Regions from separate parts of the Sodalis sp. RH16 genome, predicted to be linked through region 1. Evidence: predicted binding sites of a transcription regulator. Region 1 holds the regulator's gene; each other region holds the start of a gene.
The links. The regulator sigma-54, encoded in region 1, starts transcription at its own class of promoters, with help from an activator protein. The targets are predictions, from matches to a motif close to GTTGGCACANNTTTCGCTNT.

Region 1 (4,822 bases):
CTCCATCGATATCAGGGCGGATAAGGTCGTCATTACCCGTCCCAACGGCGTGCAGGGCAAGGAAGTGGTGGAAGGCTACGGAAATCCGGTGACCTTCTACCAGATGCAGGACAGCGGTAAACCGGTGAAGGGCCATGCGCAGAAGGTGCGTTACGAATTGGCCAACGACTATGTCATTCTTACCGGTGACGCTTACATCGAACAGCTGGACAGCAACGTCAAAGGCGATCGTATTACCTATCTGGTGAAACAGCAGCAGATGGAGGCCTTCAGCGACAAAGGCAAGCGGGTGACAACCGTGCTGGTGCCGTCCCAGTTGCAGGATAAAACCCCGGCCGCGCCGGGCGCACCGGCTGCTAAAGCCGCACCGGCCAAGAAGGCCGCTCCGGCGGTTAAACCCGCCGCTAATTAACAAGGTTAACAGCTCCTATGGCAACATTAATCGCGGAAAACCTGGCTAAAGCTTACAAAGGCCGCCATGTGGTGGAAAACGTCAGCCTCAAGGTCAGTTCAGGCGAAATTGTCGGATTGCTGGGACCCAACGGTGCGGGCAAAACCACCACGTTTTACATGGTTGTGGGCATCATTCAGCGCGACGCCGGCCGCATCGTTATTGACGACGACGACATCAGTATCCTGCCGCTGCATACCCGCGCGCGCCGGGGTATCGGCTATCTGCCGCAGGAAGCCTCCATTTTCCGCCGCCTCAGCGTCTATGATAATCTGATGGCGGTGCTGCAAATCAGGAAGGATTTGAGCGGCGCCCAGCGCGAGGACCGGGCCAATGCCCTGATGGAGGAGTTCCATATCGCCCATCTGCGCGATCATATGGGACAATCTCTTTCCGGCGGCGAGCGGCGCCGGGTGGAAATCGCCCGCGCCCTGGCCGCCAACCCTAAATTCATTTTGCTTGATGAACCTTTTGCCGGTGTGGATCCGATTTCCGTTATCGATATCAAAAAAATTATCGAACATTTGCGCGACAGCGGGCTCGGGGTGTTGATTACCGATCATAATGTGCGCGAGACGCTGGACGTGTGCGAGCGTGCTTATATAGTCAGTCAGGGTAAACTCATCGCGCACGGGTCCCCGGCTGAAATCCTCCAGGACGAGCAGGTGAAACGTGTTTATCTGGGCGAAGAGTTCCGCCTCTGATAAGGTGTCCTGAAGAATGAAGGGCCATGAGGTTAATTAACGCATCATATGAAGCAAGGTTTGCAACTCAGGTTTAGTCAGCAACTGGCCATGACTCCGCAGTTACAGCAGGCGATACGTCTGTTGCAATTGTCCACGCTTGAACTCCAGCAGGAAATACAGACTGCGCTGGAAAGCAATCCTTTACTCGAACAATCGGACGTTCATGAAGAAATAGACACGCCGCACGACGCTCCCGACTCCGAATCCCTCGATACCCGCGAGGCGATGGAGCAAAAGGATATGCCGGAAGAACTGCCGCTGGACGCTACCTGGGACGAAATGTATTCAGCGGGCACCCCGTCCGGCACCGGTACGGATTACCGCGACGAGGAGCTGCCGATTTACCAGGGCGAGACCATTCAGACGCTGCAGGATTACCTGATGTGGCAAGTGGAGCTGACGCCTTTTTCCGACACCGACATCGCTATCGCCACCTCCATCGTGGATGCGGTGGATGAGACCGGTTATCTCACCGTGCCGCTGGAAGATATCCTGGAGAGCATCGGCGTAGAGAGCGTGACCATGGATGAAGTGGAAGCGGTGCTGAAACGAGTCCAGCGATTCGATCCGGTGGGTGTGGCGGCGCGGGATTTACGTGATTGCCTGCTCATTCAGCTGTCGCAGCTGTCAAAGGATTTTCCGTATCTGGCGGAAGCCAGGCTTATCGTCACCGATTACCTGGATTTGCTGGCCAGCCACGATTTCCGTACCCTGCTGAGGTCGACGCGGCTGAAAGAAGAGGTGTTGAAATCGGCGATGGCGCTGATTCAATCCCTGGATCCCCGCCCGGGCCAATCCATCAATACCACCGAATCGCAGTATGTGATACCCGATGTCCTGGTGCGCAAAGTGCATAACCGCTGGACGGTGGAACTCAATACCGACAGCATTCCCAACCTTAAAATCAATCAGCAATACGCGGCGCTGGGCAACACCACCCGAAACGATGCGGACGGGCAGTTTATCCGCAGCCACCTGCAGGAAGCCCGCTGGCTGATTAAAAGTCTTGAAAGCCGTAATGACACCCTGTTGAAAGTCACCCGCTGCATCGTAGAGCAGCAGCAGGCTTTTTTCGAACAGGGGGAAGAGTTTATGCGTCCCATGGTGCTGGCGGATATCGCCCAGGCGGTGGATATGCATGAATCAACCATATCTCGCGTTACCACGCAAAAATATCTGCACAGCCCGCGCGGTATCTACGAACTTAAATATTTTTTCTCCAGTCACGTCAATACCGAAGGGGGCGGCGAAGCTTCCTCAACGGCCATTCGCGCGCTGGTGAAAAAACTGATCGCCGCAGAAAACCCGGCGAAGCCGCTCAGCGACAGCAAGCTGACCACCCTGCTTTCCGATCAGGGTATTATGGTAGCACGGCGTACCGTGGCAAAATATCGTGAGTCCTTATCCATCCCGCCGTCGAACCAGCGAAAACAATTGGTTTGACCTCCACAGAGAAGGAAGACACTATGCAGCTGAATATTACCGGACAGCGTGTTGATATCACCGATGCGTTACGCGATTTCGTTACTGCGAAATTTTCCAAGCTTGAACAGTACTTCGACCGAATCAATCAGGTATATATTGTTCTAAAAGTCGAAAAGGTGCAGAAGATCGCTGAAGCGACGATACATGTCAATGGCGGCGAGCTGCACGCGACTTCGGAAGCGGATGATATGTATGCCGCCATCGATCTGCTGATAGATAAGCTGGCGCGTCAACTTAATAAGCATAAAGATAAACTGAAACAGTTTTAATTCACTGTAGCCATTGTCGCAGCCTGACCTCGCATCGGCTCGTAATGGCGAGGCTCATGGATGAGCCGAGTAACTAAGCCAACACACCCGCGACTCGCAAGATGACGGGTATAATGGGCCGATGAGTCTTAAAGGTGAATCAGCGCCTAAGTGAAACGAAATGACTAACGATACAGCAATGCAAATCAATACGGTGTTAAGCCTTGAATGCACCCGCGGCTCCATTCAGTGCCAGAGCAAAAAACGCGCGCTGGAAATTATCAGCGAACTGGCGGCCAAACAGCTTAACCTGGCGCCGCAGGTGGTATTTGACGCCGTATTAACCCGTGAACGCATGGGCAGTACCGGTATCGGTAATGGAATCGCGATCCCCCACGGCAAACTGGAAGAGGACACGCTGCGGGCGGTGGGGGTATTTATCCGCCTGGAGCAGCCCATCGCCTTCGATGCCATCGATAATCAACCGGTGGATTTGCTTTTTGCCCTGCTGGTGCCGGCGGAACAATGCAAAACGCACCTGCATACGCTATCGTTGGTAGCCAAGCGTCTGGCTGATAAAACGGTCTGCCGCCGGCTACGCGCTGCTCAAAGCGACGAAGAACTTTATGAAATCATGACGGAAACAGAAGCCGGGTCTTAACGCGCAGTGTCCTACGCTTACCGACCCGCGGGGTTTGATTGGCGGAAATAGCGGCCTCTTCGCCAATGCGTCGATGTTAATGCCAGAGGGGAGTCGTCATGGTGCTGATGATTGTCAGCGGTCGATCCGGTTCAGGGAAGTCAGTGGCGCTACGCGCGCTGGAAGATATGGGGTTTTATTGCGTCGATAACCTGCCTGTGGTATTGCTGCCGCAGCTGGCCGCCACCCTGGCGGATCGCAATATTTCCGCCGCGGTCAGTATTGACGTGCGCAACATGCCCGAAACGCCGGAAATTTTCGAGCATGCAATGGATAACCTGCCGCAAAGCTTTTCGCCGCAGTTGCTGTTTCTCGACGCCGAGCGCAGCACCCTGATCCGCCGTTATAGCGATACCCGGCGCCTGCACCCGCTGTCGAGCAAGAACCTGTCGCTGGAAAGCGCCATCGATCAGGAGAACGAACTGCTGGAACCGCTGCGCTCCAGGGCCGATTTGATTATCGACACCTCGGAAATGTCGGTGCATGAACTGGCGGAAATGCTCCGCACCCGGCTGCTGGGCAAACGCGAGCGCGAATTGACCATGGTGTTCGAGTCCTTCGGCTACAAACACGGCCTGCCCATCGATGCGGACTATGTTTTTGACGTACGATTCCTGCCCAACCCGCACTGGGATCCGAAACTGCGGCCGATGACCGGTCTGGATAAACCGGTGGCGGCCTTTCTCGACCGGCACACCGAAGTCCATAATTTCATTTACCAAACCCGAAGTTATCTCGAACTGTGGCTGCCGATGCTGGAGACCAACAACCGCAGCTATTTAACGGTGGCCATTGGCTGTACCGGCGGCAAACACCGTTCAGTGTATGTTGCCGAGCAGTTGGCGGATTATTTCCGCTCCCGCGGCAAAAATGTCCAATCCAGACACCGAACCCTGGAAAAACGCTCATGACAGTCAAGCAAACGGTGGAAATCAAGAATCGTCTCGGCATGCATGCCCGGCCAGCCATGAAATTATTCGATCTGGTGCAAAGCTTTGACGCCGAGGTGCTGCTGCGCAACGACTTCGGGACCGAAGCGGAAGCCAGCAGCGTTATCGCGCTGCTGATGCTGGATTCCGCCAAGGGCGGGCTGATTGAAATCGAAGCCACCGGCCCTGATGAAGAACGGGCGCTGGCGGCTATCATTGAACTCTTCAACGCCGGCTTTAACGAAGACTGATTAAGCCCGGCT
Region 2 (4,822 bases), 730 kb from region 1:
GCTGGGGATAATATAATCAAGACGGATACGGCCTTTGCCGTCCGGCAGCATATCGCGCATCTCGCCTTTGCGCATGCCCATCGCTTCCATCACCGGACCCTGGTTCTGCTCTTCGATATCAAGCGTAACCTGTTCGAACGGCTCCTGTTTTTTACCGTCAACGGTACGGTAGATAACCTTCGGACGGGAAACGCCGATTTCAAAACCTTCACGGCGCATATTCTCGATAAGCACCGACAAATGCAGCTCGCCGCGGCCCGACACCAGGAAGGTATCCGGGTCTTCGGTTTCTTCCACCCGCAGCGCCACATTATGCACCAGCTCTTTGTTCAGGCGCTCCAGGATCTGGCGGGACGTCACGTATTTGCCTTCTTTGCCGCAGAACGGCGAGGTGTTAACCCCAAAGGACATAGAGACGGTAGGCTCGTCCACGGTCAGCGGCGGCAGCGCTTCAACCTGGGCCGGATCGCAGATGGTATCGGAGATATTCAGTTCACCCAGACCGGTCAGGGCAATAATGTCACCGGCTTCAGCCAGTTTGGACTCGATACGCTGCAGGCCCATATGCCCGAGCACCTGACCCACTTTGCCATTGCGGCGCTTGCCTTCGTGGTCAATGATGGTCACTGCCTGGTTCGGTCTGACCGAACCGCGTTTGATGCGGCCGATACCGATAACGCCAACATAGCTGTTGTAGTCAAGCTGGGAGATTTGCATCTGGAACGCACCGTCGCTATCAACGTTGGGCGCTTCGACATTCTTCACGATCGACTCGAACAGCGGCGTCATATCCTCGGCCATGTTTTCATGTTCATAGCCGGCGACCCCGTTCAACGCGGAGGCATATATGATCGGAAAATCCAGTTGCTCATCGGTTGCGCCGAGGTTGACGAATAAATCGAACACCTGATCCACCACCCAATCGGGGCGTGCTCCGGGCCGGTCTACTTTGTTGATGACCACAATAGGCTTGAGACCGTAAGCAAAGGCTTTCTGGGTCACGAAACGGGTTTGCGGCATGGGTCCGTCCATGGCGTCCACCAGCAGCAGCACCGAGTCCACCATGGACATGACGCGCTCAACCTCACCGCCGAAATCGGCATGTCCGGGGGTATCAACGATATTGATACGGTATCCGTTCCAATTGATAGCGGTATTTTTCGCGAGGATGGTAATTCCCCGTTCTTTCTCCAAATCGTTGGAGTCCATCACGCGTTCGGTGGCGTCATTGCGGTCACCCAATGTTCCGGATTGTTGCAACAGCTTATCGACCAGGGTGGTTTTCCCATGGTCGACGTGCGCGATGATGGCGATGTTACGCAAATTTTCGATCACAACTTTGCCTCAGGCATTAGAAATAGCGCGTTATTGTACACGTTATAGGCGAAGGACTAAACAAGATCGCGCTGTTCTCTGCATTTGCGTCATTTTCAGCGCCCCATCATCCCTTTATCAGTGCAATGTTTCAATTATTCGCACGCATTGCACCAAAATAGTGCCCACTCAGCGCACAAATGCACTAAAATAGCACTACCCCCCCAATCTGGTGCAGCTTGGCAACCGTTAAAAGGCCGCAATTCGGCGCCTCGCGTTCATTTAGCAATGTTGGCACAGTTTTAGCTTAGTTAAGCTTAGCCTAGGTAAGTTTAAAAAATCCATACCATACGATTTCGTTCCACGACGACAATGGCACATCCGGGAGAATATAAGTATGTCCGCTGAACACGTTTTGACGATGCTAAATGAACACGAAGTCAAATTCGTCGACTTGCGTTTCACTGATACGAAAGGGAAAGAACAGCACGTCACAATACCGGCCCATCAGGTGGATGCCGATTTCTTTGAAGACGGCAAAATGTTTGACGGTTCTTCAATCGGCGGCTGGAAAGGCATCAACGAATCAGACATGGTGCTGATGCCCGATGCAAGCACCGCCATGCTTGACCCGTTCTATGAAGAAACCACACTGATCATCCGCTGCGATATCCTTGAACCGGCCACCATGCAGGGTTACGATCGCGATCCGCGTTCCATCGCCAAGCGCGCTGAAGATTTTCTGAAATCATCCGGCATCGCCGATACCGTTTTTTTCGGACCTGAACCTGAATTCTTCCTGTTCGACGATATCCGCTTCGGTTCCTCCATTTCCGGTTCCCACGTTGCCATCGACGACGTCGAAGCGGCCTGGAATTCCGACAAGGTTATTGAAGGCGGCAACAAAGGCCACCGTCCGGGCATCAAAGGCGGCTATTTCCCCGTACCGCCGGTGGATTCATCACAGGATTTGCGTTCCGCCATGTGTTTGACCCTGGAAGAAATGGGTCTGGTGGTGGAAGCCCATCACCATGAAGTGGCTACCGCGGGCCAGAACGAAATCGCCACCCGCTTTAACACCCTGGTGAAAAAAGCCGACGAAATTCAAATTTACAAGTATGTCGTGCATAACGTCGCCCACGCCTTCGGCAAAACCGCGACCTTTATGCCCAAACCGATTTTCGGCGATAACGGCTCAGGCATGCATTGCCATATGTCTTTAAGCAAAGACGGCAACAACCTGTTCTCCGGCGACAAGTACGGCGGCCTGTCCGAAACGGCGCTGTTCTACATCGGCGGCGTAATCAAACACGCTAAAGCCATCAATGCGCTGACCAACCCCACCACCAACTCATACAAACGTCTGGTCCCGGGGTATGAAGCGCCGGTGATGCTGGCCTACTCCGCCCGCAACCGTTCCGCCTCAATCCGTATTCCGGTATCGCCGAGCCCGAAAGGACGCCGTATCGAAGTGCGCTTCCCGGATCCGGCCGCCAATCCGTATCTGGCCTTCGCCGCGCTGCTGATGGCCGGACTCGACGGCATCATCAACAAGATTCATCCCGGCGATGCCATGGACAAGAATCTGTACGATCTGCCTCCGGAAGAAGCGAAGGAAATTCCTCAGGTATGCGGATCGCTGGATGAAGCCCTGGCATCCCTCAGCGCGGATCGCGAGTTTTTGACCCGCGGCGGCGTCTTCACTGACGATACCATTGATGCTTACATCGAGCTGCGTACTGAAGAAGTTGACCGCATCCGTATGACGCCGCATCCGGTGGAATTCGAGTTGTATTACAGCGTTTAATTACATTGTGTTTTTTGTTGCCGTGGAAACTTTCAGCCCATCTTCGGATGGGCTTTTTTCTCCAGCAAACCTTGCGCGTAGCCATGCGCAATATTATCTAATGGACTAAAATGCACTAGAATAGTGCGGGAGACTGCTTTATGGCTACAGGCTCATTGCCCGATGCTGGGCAGATCCTAAATTCGTTAATAAACAGCATATTGCTGCTAGATAACGATCTTGCCGTTCATTACGCCAACCCGGCGGCGCAACAGCTGCTGGCGCAAAGTTCCCGTAAGCTTTTCGGTACGCCGTTGCCTGAATTAATGGGGTATTTTTCCCTCAACGTCGAATTGATGCGCGAAAGCCTTAATGCCGGACAAGGGTTTACCGATAATGAAGTTACCCTGGTGGTGGACGGACGGGCGCATATCCTTTCCCTTACCGTGCAACGCCTGCCGGAAGATTATTTCCTGATGGAACTGGCGCCGATGGACAATCAGCGGCGTCTGAGCCAGGAACAAATCCAGCATGCCCAGCAGGTGGCGGCGCGGGATCTGGTGCGCGGGCTGGCCCATGAAATCAAAAACCCCCTCGGCGGATTACGCGGCGCGGCGCAGCTGCTGGCAAAGGCGCTCCCCGATCCCTCCTTGCTGGAATATACCAAGGTCATCATCGAGCAGGCGGATCGCCTGCGCAACCTGGTGGATCGACTGCTGGGACCGCAGCAGCCCGGCATGCACGTGACGCAAAGCATCCATCAGGTGGCGGAACGGGTGTTTCAACTGGTCTCGCTGGAAAAACCGGACAATGTGACCTTGTTGCGGGATTACGATCCCAGTCTGCCCGAATTAGCCCACGATCCCGACCAAATGGAGCAGGTATTGCTGAATATCACCCGTAATTCGCTCCAGGCTTTGGGCGAAGACGGGGGAACGATAACCATCCGGACCCGAACGGCTTTCCAGCTTACGCTGCACGGCGTGCGCTATCGATTGGTAGCCCGTATCGATATTGAAGATGACGGCCCCGGCGTTCCCGCGCAATTGCAGGATACGCTTTTCTACCCGATGGTCAGCGGCCGCGAAGGAGGAACAGGCCTGGGGTTATCCATCGCCCGCAGTCTTGTCGATCAGAATTCGGGGAAAATTGAATTTAACAGTTGGCCGGGCCATACCGAATTTTCGGTTTACCTGCCTATTCGCCAGTGAGGTCACTATGCAACGAGGGATAGTCTGGATCGTCGACGACGATAGCTCCATCCGCTGGGTGCTCGAACGCGCCCTCACTGGAGCCGGGTTAACCTGCGCCACCTTTGAAGGCGGTAGCGAAGTGCTGGATGCGCTATCAACCCAAACCCCGGACGTGTTGTTATCGGATATCAGGATGCCCGGTATGGACGGTCTGGCGTTACTGAAACAGATCAAGCAGCGTCATCCCATGCTGCCGGTCATTATCATGACCGCCCATTCCGATCTGGATGCCGCAGTCAGCGCTTACCAGCAGGGCGCGTTCGATTACCTGCCTAAGCCTTTTGATATCGACGAAGCCGTCGCGCTGGTGGAGCGCGCGGTCAGCCATTATCTCGAACAGCAGCAGCCGGCGCGCGTCCAGCCCGCCAACGGCCCCACCACCGATATTATCGGTGAAGCGCCGGCCATGCAGGACGTTTTCCGCATTATCGGCCGCCTGTCCCGCTCCTCCATCAGCGTGCTGATCAAC
Region 3 (4,822 bases), 760 kb from region 1:
GGGCCGGTGGTCATCAGTTATTTTATCGATCACGTGGTGCCTCTTAAGCGTTTCCCCGCGCTGCTGGTGACCGGGCTGGCCCTGGCATATATCGCGCTGCAGCTTATCTCCGCGTCGCTGCGCTATTTTCAGGCCCTGCTGTTTAACCGTACGGCATTGGACATAGTGCAACAGCTGCGTACCGAAGTGATGGATGCTTCGTTGCGACAGCCCTTGAGTACCTTCGATACCCAGCCGGTGGGACAGCTTATTTCCCGGGTGACCAACGATACCGAGGTGGTGAAGGATCTGTATATAACCGTGATGTCCACCTGGCTGCGCTGTATCGCGCTGGTGGTGGCCATGCTGGTGGCCATGTTCGCGCTGGACTGGCGCATGGCCTGCGTTGCGCTGGTCATCTTCCCGGTGGTGGCGCTGGTGATGTCTATATACCAATATTACAGCACACCCATCGTGCGTCGTCTGCGCGCCTATCTGGCGGATATCAATGACGGTTTTAACGAAGCAATCAGCGGTATGACCGTTATACAGCAGTTCCGGCAGCAGCAGCGATTCGGAAAAAAACTGGCGGAAGCCAGCCACTCACACTATCTGGCCCGCATGCAGACGCTCAGGCTGGAGGGTTTCCTCCTGCGGCCGTTATTGAGCCTTCTCTCCGCCCTGGTGCTGTGTGGCCTGTTGATGCTGTTTGGCTTCAGCCCGGTAGGTTCGGTGGGGGTAGGGGTACTATATGCCTTTATCAACTACCTGGGACGGCTGAACGAGCCGCTGATTGAACTCACTACACAGCAATCCATGCTGCAGCAGGCGGTGGTGGCGGGGGAGCGTATCTTCGAGTTGATGGATGGCCACCGGCAGCAATACGGCGCGGATGATAAGCCCCTGTGCAGCGGACGCATAGACATCCGTGATTTGACCTTTGGCTATCGGGACGGCGCGCCGGTGATAAAACACGTCTCGCTCACCGTTCCATCCCGCAGCTTTATCGCCCTGGTGGGACATACAGGCAGCGGAAAAAGTACGTTGGCCAATCTGATGATGGGGTACTACCGTATCGATGAGGGCCGCTTACTGCTCGATGGACGCTCCATCGACAGCCTGTCGCACCGGGTGCTCCGGCAAGGCGTGGCTATCGTCCAGCAGGATCCGGTGGTCATGGCGGATACGGTATTCACCAATATCACCCTGGGGCGGGATATCACCGAAGCCCAGGTCTGGCGGGTCCTTGAACAGGTGCAATTGGCCGAACTGGTGCGTGCGCTGCCCGACGGACTGTATGCCGAGCTCGGCGAACAGGGTAACACGCTGTCGGTGGGGCAAAAGCAGCTGCTGGCGCTGGCCAGGGTCATGGTATCGACGCCGGAAATCCTCATTTTGGACGAAGCGACGGCCAATATCGACTCCGGCACCGAGCAGGCAATCCAACGGGCGCTGGCCACCATCCGCCGGCAGACGACGCTGGTGGTTATCGCCCACCGGCTGTCCACGATAGTCGATGCCGATGAAATCCTGGTATTGCATCGCGGCGAAGCGGTAGAACGGGGTTCCCACGATTTCCTGCTGCGACAGCAGGGGCGTTATTACCAAATGTACCAGCTACAGCAGGCAGGCCGGGCCTTGAGTACCGCCGGGATATTGGCGACCCCCATAGCGCCGACGGTTTGACGGGGCTTTTTACCAAGGCTCGGCATAGTTCGTGATGCGCCTGCTTACCGGCGGGCGGGCTGAATGGTCCGCCCATTTACATCTACCCGCACCGCAATCGGGCATTAACCAGCATTCACCCGCGCCAATGCACCCTTATCAGGCGCGGCGCCTCTTTTTGGTGCACCTATTCTCCCTCTCTTTGGACGCAGCTTCCGATAAAATCAAAGACAAACCTGCCCGCGCTCCATGGGCAGGCATCGAAGGGTAAATTTCTATTTCAAAACATTTATGGCACATGCTTTGCTTTACTCAGGCGTAGTGGTCGCGAGTTCGGATCCAAATTCTTGAGGGGGAGCATATGAAGCTGGTAACCGTGGTGATAAAACCATTTAAATTGGAAGACGTGCGAGAAGCACTTTCTGCTGTGGGTATTCAAGGGCTAACGGTCACCGAGGTAAAAGGGTTTGGACGGCAAAAAGGCCATGCTGAACTTTATCGCGGGGCTGAATACAGCGTTAATTTCCTGCCAAAAGTGAAAATTGATATTGCCATTGCCGATGATCAATTGGATGAAGTTATCGACGTCATCAGTAAAGCGGCTTACACCGGTAAAATCGGGGACGGCAAGATTTTTGTTGCTGAGTTACAACGGGTTATTCGCATTCGTACCGGCGAGACCGATGAAGCAGCACTTTAACGACACGCGCGAATTTTGTGGATAGGGATGAATGAAAATGAAGAAACTTGTCTCATTAACCGGTCTTGGGGCAGTGGCATTGTTGCCCACATGGGCCATGGCCGCGACACCTGTTGTTGATAAGGCCGATAATGCGTTTATGATGATTAGCACCGCTTTGGTGCTGTTTATGACGTTACCGGGCATCGCTTTATTTTACGGCGGCTTGATACGCGCCAAAAACGTCCTGTCAATGCTGACCCAGGTGGCGGTAACCTTTGCCATGGTTTGCGTGCTGTGGATGCTGTACGGTTACTCTTTGGCCTTCAGTGAAGGCAATCCCTTCTTCGGCGGCTTTACCTGGGCGATGCTGAAAAACATTGAAACCACGGCGTTGATGGGGACTTTCTATCAGCTGGTGCATGTGGCGTTCCAATGTTCTTTCGCCTGTATCACCGTGGGTCTGATCGTCGGCGCGCTGGCGGAACGCATCCGTTTCTCCGCCGTTCTGATTTTTGTGGTTATCTGGCTGACATTCTCTTATGTGCCGATGGCGCATATGGTGTGGGCGGGCGGTTATTTGGCGTCCATGGGCGCGCTGGACTTCGCCGGCGGTACGGTGGTACACATCAACGCCGCCAGTGCAGGTCTGATCGGCGCTTATATGCTGGGCAAACGCGCAGGCTTTGGTAAAGAATCATTTAAACCGCATAACCTGCCGATGGTATTCACCGGTACCGCCATTCTTTATGTCGGCTGGTTTGGCTTCAACGCCGGTTCCGCCAGCGCCGCCAATGAAATCGCCGGACTGGCGTTTATCAATACGGTCATGGCTACCGCCGGCGCCATTCTTTCCTGGGTGTTCGTCGAGTGGATGATTCGCGGCAAGCCTTCTTTGCTGGGCGCCTGTTCCGGTTGTATCGCCGGTTTGGTTGCCATTACTCCGGCGGCCGGCTTCGTCGGTGTCGGCGGTGCGCTGGTCATTGGCTTGGTGGGCGGTGTCGCCGGTCTGTGGGGTGTGGTTGCCCTGAAGAAATGGCTGCGTGTGGATGACGTTTGCGATGTGTTCGGTGTGCACGGCGTTTGCGGTATCTGCGGCTGTCTGCTGACCGGTGTCTTCACTTCCGCTTCACTGGGCGGCGTCGGTTATGCGCAGGGCGTGACCATGGGTCATCAACTGTGGGTACAGCTTTATAGCGTGATCGTTTGTTTGATATGGTCCGGCGTGGTTGCCTTTGTCGGCTTCAAGATTGCTGATATCGCGGTGGGTCTGCGGGTTTCCGAAGAACAGGAACGCGAAGGTCTGGATGTCAACAGCCATGGCGAAAGTGCTTACAACGAATAACTTATGCAGGATTGGCCGGTAAAAGTTTACCGGCACATCATTGAACCGGGGCGTCTAGATGACGCCCCGGTTTTTTTGCGGACAGATTCGCCTCCATTTTATCGGTCTCCCTTAACACGTTCGCTGCACGTTCGGCGATCGCGGGCCTACCGCGCTGTGGGGCGCTTTTCCGCCGGTTGGATTAACCTGGTTCATTGGCGCGGCGCATGACGCCTTCCTGGGTTGCCGATGCGATAAGCCTCCCGTCGCGGCTGTAGAATTGCCCGCGCACGTAACCGCGCGCTCCCGAGGCGGAGGGGCTTTGTATGGCATATAACAGCCAGTCTTCGAGATTGAATGGCCGATGAAACCATATGGAGTGATCAATGGTGGCGATGTTCATGCCCGGTTCGAGAAAGCCCACGCCGTGGGGTTGGAGGGCGGTAGGCAGGAAATTGAAATCGGATATATAACCCAGTAAATACTGGTGGCTATGGATATCTGCCGGCATGGCGCCGTTGGCGCGCAGCCAGATATAGCGCTCGGGTTTTTCCGGTCGGCCCTTGGCGGGGTTATGAAATATAACCGGGCGGACTTCGAAGGGTTGCTCTCCGGATAATCTTTCCCGCAGCAGCGGCGGCAGATTCCCCCCCAGGCGGGCCATAATTTCCCGCTCCGATGTTAATCCTTCGGGAGACGCCACCTGCGGCATGGTGTCTTGATGCTCAAATCCCTCTTCGGGATATTGGAAAGATGCGGTCATGGAAAAGAGGGTTTGGCCCCGTTGTATGGCGTCTACCCGGCGGGCGCTGAAATTATTGCCGTCGCGCAGGTTGGCAACTTGGTACATGATAGGTTCATTGCTGTCTCCGGGACGCAGGAAATAACAATGGCAAGAATGCAGAATGCGCCCGTCAGGCGCTGTTTGCCGGGCGGCAAACAGCGCCTGGCCGACCACCTGGCCGCCAAAAACACGCTTTAACCCTAAGTCTTCGCTTTGGCCGAGAAAGCGCCCTTCTTCAATTTTTTCCAACGTCATCAGCGCCAATAGCTGATCAAGTGTGTGGCTCATAGGCGAATACCGTTAAAATTCAAATGGATTAAGGATAATGCTCTGGACACCGACTCCACCATTCACCAGGCGTCCGCCGCATCCCCTGAGCGGGGTTGACCCC
Region 4 (4,822 bases), 560 kb from region 1:
CAGCGGCAACACCAGCAGCAGGATAAAGATCAGCAACGGCGACAGCATGGCCTGCCGGGCTTGATCCGGCACCAGCAGCAGCCCCTGCGCCACGGTAATATCATGGCTGTGGGCGAGCCCGGCGGCCACCGCCGCCAGCACCGGCGCGATGACAGGCGCGGCGATACCCAGCAGCACGCACAGCAGGGCCAGCAGCAGCATGGCAACGGTCATCTGCCAGGGCACCTCGCGGGCCAAAGCGGCTTTTTCGCTGCGTGGCGCGCCGCAGAAACTGATGCCGTACACTTTGACAAAGCACATCGCCGCCAGCGCGCCGGTGATGGCCAGCAACACGATGGCCACCGGACCGCTCAGGCGCAGGAGGAACCCGCCGTCGCGGCTCATGGCGAACAGGGATTGATAGGTGTACCACTCGCTGACGAAGCCATTCAGGGGCGGCAGGGCGGAAATGGCCATACAGCCGACGATAAAGGCCAGGGCGGTTAAGGGCATCAGGCGGCCCAATCCCCCCATTTTCTCCATATCACGGGTGTGCACCCGCCAGATAATGGCGCCGGCGCCGAGAAACAGCAGGCCCTTGAAGACCGCGTGGTTCAGCAGGTGATAAAGGGCGCCCAGCAGGCCCAGCGCGGCGATGACCGGATGATGGGCGGCGATACCGGCCATGCCGACCCCTACCCCCATCAGGATAATGCCGATGTTTTCCACCGTGTGCCAGGCCAGCAGACGTTTGATGTCGTGCTCCGCCAGGGCATACAGCACGCCCAGCACCGAGGAGACCGCGCCGAACGCCAGCACCAGGATACCCCACCACAGTTCGCTGGCCCCCAGCAGATCGATACCTACCTTGATGATGCCGAAAATGCCGATTTTCACCATCACCCCGGACATCAGCGCCGATGCATGGGACGGCGCGGCGGGATGGGCGCGCGGCAGCCAGCTGTGCAGCGGCAGCATGCCGGCCTTGGCGCCGAAGCCGAAAAACGCCAGCAGGAATACCACCGAGGCGCCGGCGGGACTTAAGGACAGGGTGCGGAACGATGCGAATTCCAGACTGCCGCTCTGGCGGTACATCAGGAAGAAGGCAATCATGATCAGCACCGACCCGGCGTGGGCGATAAAGAAATACAGCAAACCGGCATTGATGGACTCTTCATCCTGGTCGGCGATGACCAGGAACCAGGAGGCCAGCGACATCATCTCGAAGAAAATGATGAACCAGAAGGCATTGTCCATGACCACCAGCGTGGCCATGGAGGCGATAAACAGGTTCATAAAGAACCCCATCGCCGCCGCCCCTTTTCCCAGATACTCCCGCACATAGGCCAGGGAGTAGAGGGCGCACACCGTCACCAGCAGCGAAATCACCAACAGCATAAAAGCCGCCAGGCTATCGAGCCGGACGCTGAAGGCGGCAAACGGGAAGGGCCCGGCGGCGCTGTAGGTCAGGGTCTCGCCGCTGTACAGCACGCTGGCGGCCGCCAGCAGGCCAAGGATGCCGCCGGCCATGGCCGTCAGTCCGGCGGCCTGGATAGCCAGCGTTTCCCGCCGCGCCAGCAGCAATGACAGGATGGCGCCCACCGCATAGCAACCGAGGGAGCCGCCAAGTAACCGAAATGCGTCCATGTTTACTCCTGCTCCGGTTGAGAGGGGGAAAGCGAGTCCAGACCAGCGGAGAGCCAGCGCGCGGCATACTGGCGGCGCGACATACTGACCTGTTCCACCGCGCCGTCGCTTACCAGCACCAGCGCGTCGGTAGGACAGACCCGCACACACTGCGGTCCGTCGGGATGAAAGCCGCAGAGATCGCACTTCACCGCGACGCTGCGTATCCCGGCGTTCCAGGCCAGAAAGGGGTTCATATTCGCCGGGCTCTCCGGCACATCCGCCATTTGCTGCGACGGGATGAAATTCTCAAACATCGTCGGTATATTCACCGGTTTGCTGCCGGAGGGCGTAATGGCGCCGAACGGACAGGCCAATCCGCATAACTTACAGCCGATGCACAGGCTTTCATTGAGCACGATGGCGTCGGGGCCGTGGGTAATGGCATTCACCGGGCAGACCCGGGCGCAAGGCGCATCTTCACATTGGCGGCAGAGCATGGGGGCGCTTTCTTCATCGGTCCGCGTAACGGACAGTCTGGGATGCGCCTGCAATCCGGCGGCCTTATGGACCTGGGAACAGGCGGCCATACAGGTATTACATCCAATACAAAGCTGTGGCTCCGCGATAACAAAGCGGTTCATAACCCTCTCCTCCGGGAGAAACGGATGACAGTCAGGCTGCTTGGTTTATTCATACCGGCACCTAAGCATTTTCCATGCCATGAGTAGGGTTATTGCCCGGGGAGGCCATAGGCCGGGGGTTAACGCGGCCATCAATGGTAAAAACAGGCTGCAGAGAAGGGGATATCGTCATAAGTGTCGACAGGCCGGGCCCCTGGGCCGTCGTCACTTATGACGACGGGATTGCGCGCTCTGTCTGAAGGCGCCGCGAATGAAAATTATTTGGTAATTGATTGATTTAACTTATTAAAACCGAGTCTCCGCCGTCGCTCAGCCTGCGGCGGATGTCCGTTTTTCCGCTGGCACCCGTCTTGCATAGCTTTATAGGAGAGGCATCGGTGGTACCGCGGAGAGACTCATGCACGAATTGACGCTGGCGCAAAATACGCTGGAGATCCTGGAACAGCAGGGGCGGGCGAACGGCGCGCGGCGTATTACCGCCGTCTGGTTGTCCCTCGGGGCCTTTTCCTGCGTGGAAGCGGAGTCTTTGAATTTCTGTTTCGATATGGTGTGCCGCGGGACACTGGCCGAAGGATGTGTATTGCATCTTGAGCAGCAGCCGGCAGAGGCCTGGTGCGGCCATTGCCGGCGGCAGGTTACCCTGCCGGGCGTCCCGATCCTGGTCTGCCCTTTGTGCGGCGGACATCAATTACACACCGACGCCCACGACCATATCCAGATCAAACGATTGGAAGTGGCTTGAGGGTATACTCCCCAGGGTGGGGTTAGCGGCCACGCCACTTTCATAATGACAGGAGACATGCCATGTGCAGTACCTGCGGCTGTGCCGAGGGTGAACGTCATATCGAAGGCGATGAAAATCAACCGGGTGACGGCCTTCACGGCCATCGGCATGGAGAGCATCAACATACTCGCCATGGTCATGACCACGACGAGCATCAACATAGCCACGATGGCCGGGACCATGGCGATCGTTACCATTGCCACGATGGCCACGACCATGGCGATCATTACCATAGCTACGATGGTCCGGCGTATGGCGGCCATCAGCGCACACACTATGATCCCGAGCGCGAAGTCCGGCCCTCCGCGGCGCTGGCGCCAAGGCATGTGGTGTTTCCCGCCGCGCCGGCGCAGGTCATTCACCACCATCACTATCATGGGGAAGTCCACAATCATTATTACCAGCTCGCCCCCGGCCAAACACTGCCGTTAACCGCCGCCGGTGAACCCGGCCCGGTTCCGGCGGCGGGTCCGGCCGGGTTTACCCCCCAGGCCGATGCGCGGGGGGACCTGGATTATGGCCGGGGGGAGGCGGGCACTCATGCGCCGGGCCTCAGCCAGCGGCGGATGGTGGAAATCGAAATTGATGTCCTGGATAAAAACAACCGGCTGGCGCACCATAACCGGCACTATTTCCAGCAGCGCGCCATCCTGGCGCTGAACCTGGTCTCCAGCCCCGGCTCGGGCAAGACCAGCCTGTTAACGGAAACGCTGCTGCGGCTGAAGGACCGCATCCCTTGTGCCGTCATCGAGGGCGATCAGCAAACCACCAATGATGCCGAACGTATCCGCGCCACCGGGGCGCCGGCGATCCAGGTCAATACCGGTAAAGGCTGTCATCTGGATGCGCAGATGGTGCATGACGCCGCCCTGCGTCTGGATCCCGCGGAAAACAGCCTGCTGTTCATCGAAAATGTCGGCAATCTGGTTTGTCCCGCCGGTTTTGATCTCGGCGAACGTTGTAAAGTCGTGGTGCTGTCGGTGACCGAAGGGGAGGACAAGCCGTTAAAGTACCCCCATATGTTTGCCGCCGCCGGGTTGATGATCCTCAATAAAATTGATTTATTGCCCTGGGTGCGTTTCGATGTCGATACCTGTATCGCCAATGCCCGCCGGGTCAATCCTTCCATTGCGGTACTGATGGTGTCCGCCACCGGCGGCGAGGGCATGGATGCCTGGCTGAGCTGGCTGGAAGAGCAGCGGCGCCTGTAATCGTCGCCGATCACTATGCCCGCGGGAGCGGGCTGGAGAAAAAACATGTGTATAGGCATCCCCGGTCAGGTGGTGGAGCTCGATAACGACGGCTACGGCAACGCCTGGGTGGACGTCTGCGGCGTCAAACGGCGGGTCAATGTCCGTCTGGTTTGCGCCGATGATGCCGACATGGCGGCGCTGCCGGGAAAATGGGTCCTGGTGCACGTAGGGTTTGCCATGAGCCTGCTGGATGAGTCCGAGGCGCGGGACACGCTGGAAGCCTTGCAGGCAATGGGGGAGGTGGAAGCGGACGTAGGCTATTTCCTGCGGGGAGGCGAGACTGATGCGATTCGTTGATGGCTGTTTTTTGCGCAAAGGCGAAACCGATGCGATTTGTTGATGGCTGTTTTTTGCACAATGGTGAAACCGATGCGATTCGTTGATGAATATCGCCAGCCGGAGCTGGTGAGGGGGCTGGTGGCGCGCATCGGCGAACGTATGTCCCATACGGTTTATACCGCCGAGCAGCCTTTACAGGTAATGGAAGTCTGCGGCGGCCATACCCATGCCATTTTCAAGTTCGGCCTGGATAAGCT

Region 2: glnA (glutamate--ammonia ligase) is a predicted target of sigma-54. The motif match lies at 1,605-1,624, and genes of this name have one in related genera.
Region 3: glnK (P-II family nitrogen regulator) is a predicted target of sigma-54. The motif match lies at 1,935-1,954, and genes of this name have one in related genera.
Region 4: hypA (hydrogenase maturation nickel metallochaperone HypA) is a predicted target of sigma-54. The motif match lies at 2,587-2,606, and genes of this name have one in related genera.

The regions. Positions count from the first base shown of each region.
Region 1 covers NZ_CP178737.1:2,408,147-2,412,968, reverse strand. The annotation lists gene lptA (lipopolysaccharide ABC transporter substrate-binding protein LptA) at 1-412, shown strand, start outside; gene lptB (LPS export ABC transporter ATP-binding protein) at 430-1,155, shown strand; gene rpoN (RNA polymerase factor sigma-54) at 1,204-2,640, shown strand; gene hpf (ribosome hibernation promoting factor) at 2,664-2,951, shown strand; gene ptsN (PTS IIA-like nitrogen regulatory protein PtsN) at 3,112-3,591, shown strand; gene rapZ (RNase adapter RapZ) at 3,690-4,541, shown strand; gene npr (PTS phosphocarrier protein NPr) at 4,538-4,810, shown strand; gene ACL2XJ_RS11040 (BglG family transcription antiterminator) at 4,811-4,822, opposite strand, start outside.
Region 2 covers NZ_CP178737.1:1,679,264-1,684,085, forward strand. The annotation lists gene typA (translational GTPase TypA) at 1-1,335, opposite strand, end outside; gene glnA (glutamate--ammonia ligase) at 1,712-3,121, shown strand; gene glnL (nitrogen regulation protein NR(II)) at 3,262-4,311, shown strand; gene glnG (nitrogen regulation protein NR(I)) at 4,319-4,822, shown strand, end outside.
Region 3 covers NZ_CP178737.1:3,171,403-3,176,224, forward strand. The annotation lists gene ACL2XJ_RS14560 (SmdB family multidrug efflux ABC transporter permease/ATP-binding protein) at 1-1,665, shown strand, start outside; gene glnK (P-II family nitrogen regulator) at 2,006-2,344, shown strand; gene amtB (ammonium transporter AmtB) at 2,382-3,668, shown strand; gene tesB (acyl-CoA thioesterase II) at 3,850-4,719, opposite strand.
Region 4 covers NZ_CP178737.1:2,970,395-2,975,216, forward strand. The annotation lists gene hyfB (hydrogenase 4 subunit B) at 1-1,626, opposite strand, end outside; gene ACL2XJ_RS13655 (4Fe-4S dicluster domain-containing protein) at 1,629-2,249, opposite strand; gene hypA (hydrogenase maturation nickel metallochaperone HypA) at 2,647-2,991, shown strand; gene hypB (hydrogenase nickel incorporation protein HypB) at 3,054-4,244, shown strand; gene hypC (HypC/HybG/HupF family hydrogenase formation chaperone) at 4,290-4,583, shown strand; gene hypD (hydrogenase formation protein HypD) at 4,656-4,822, shown strand, end outside.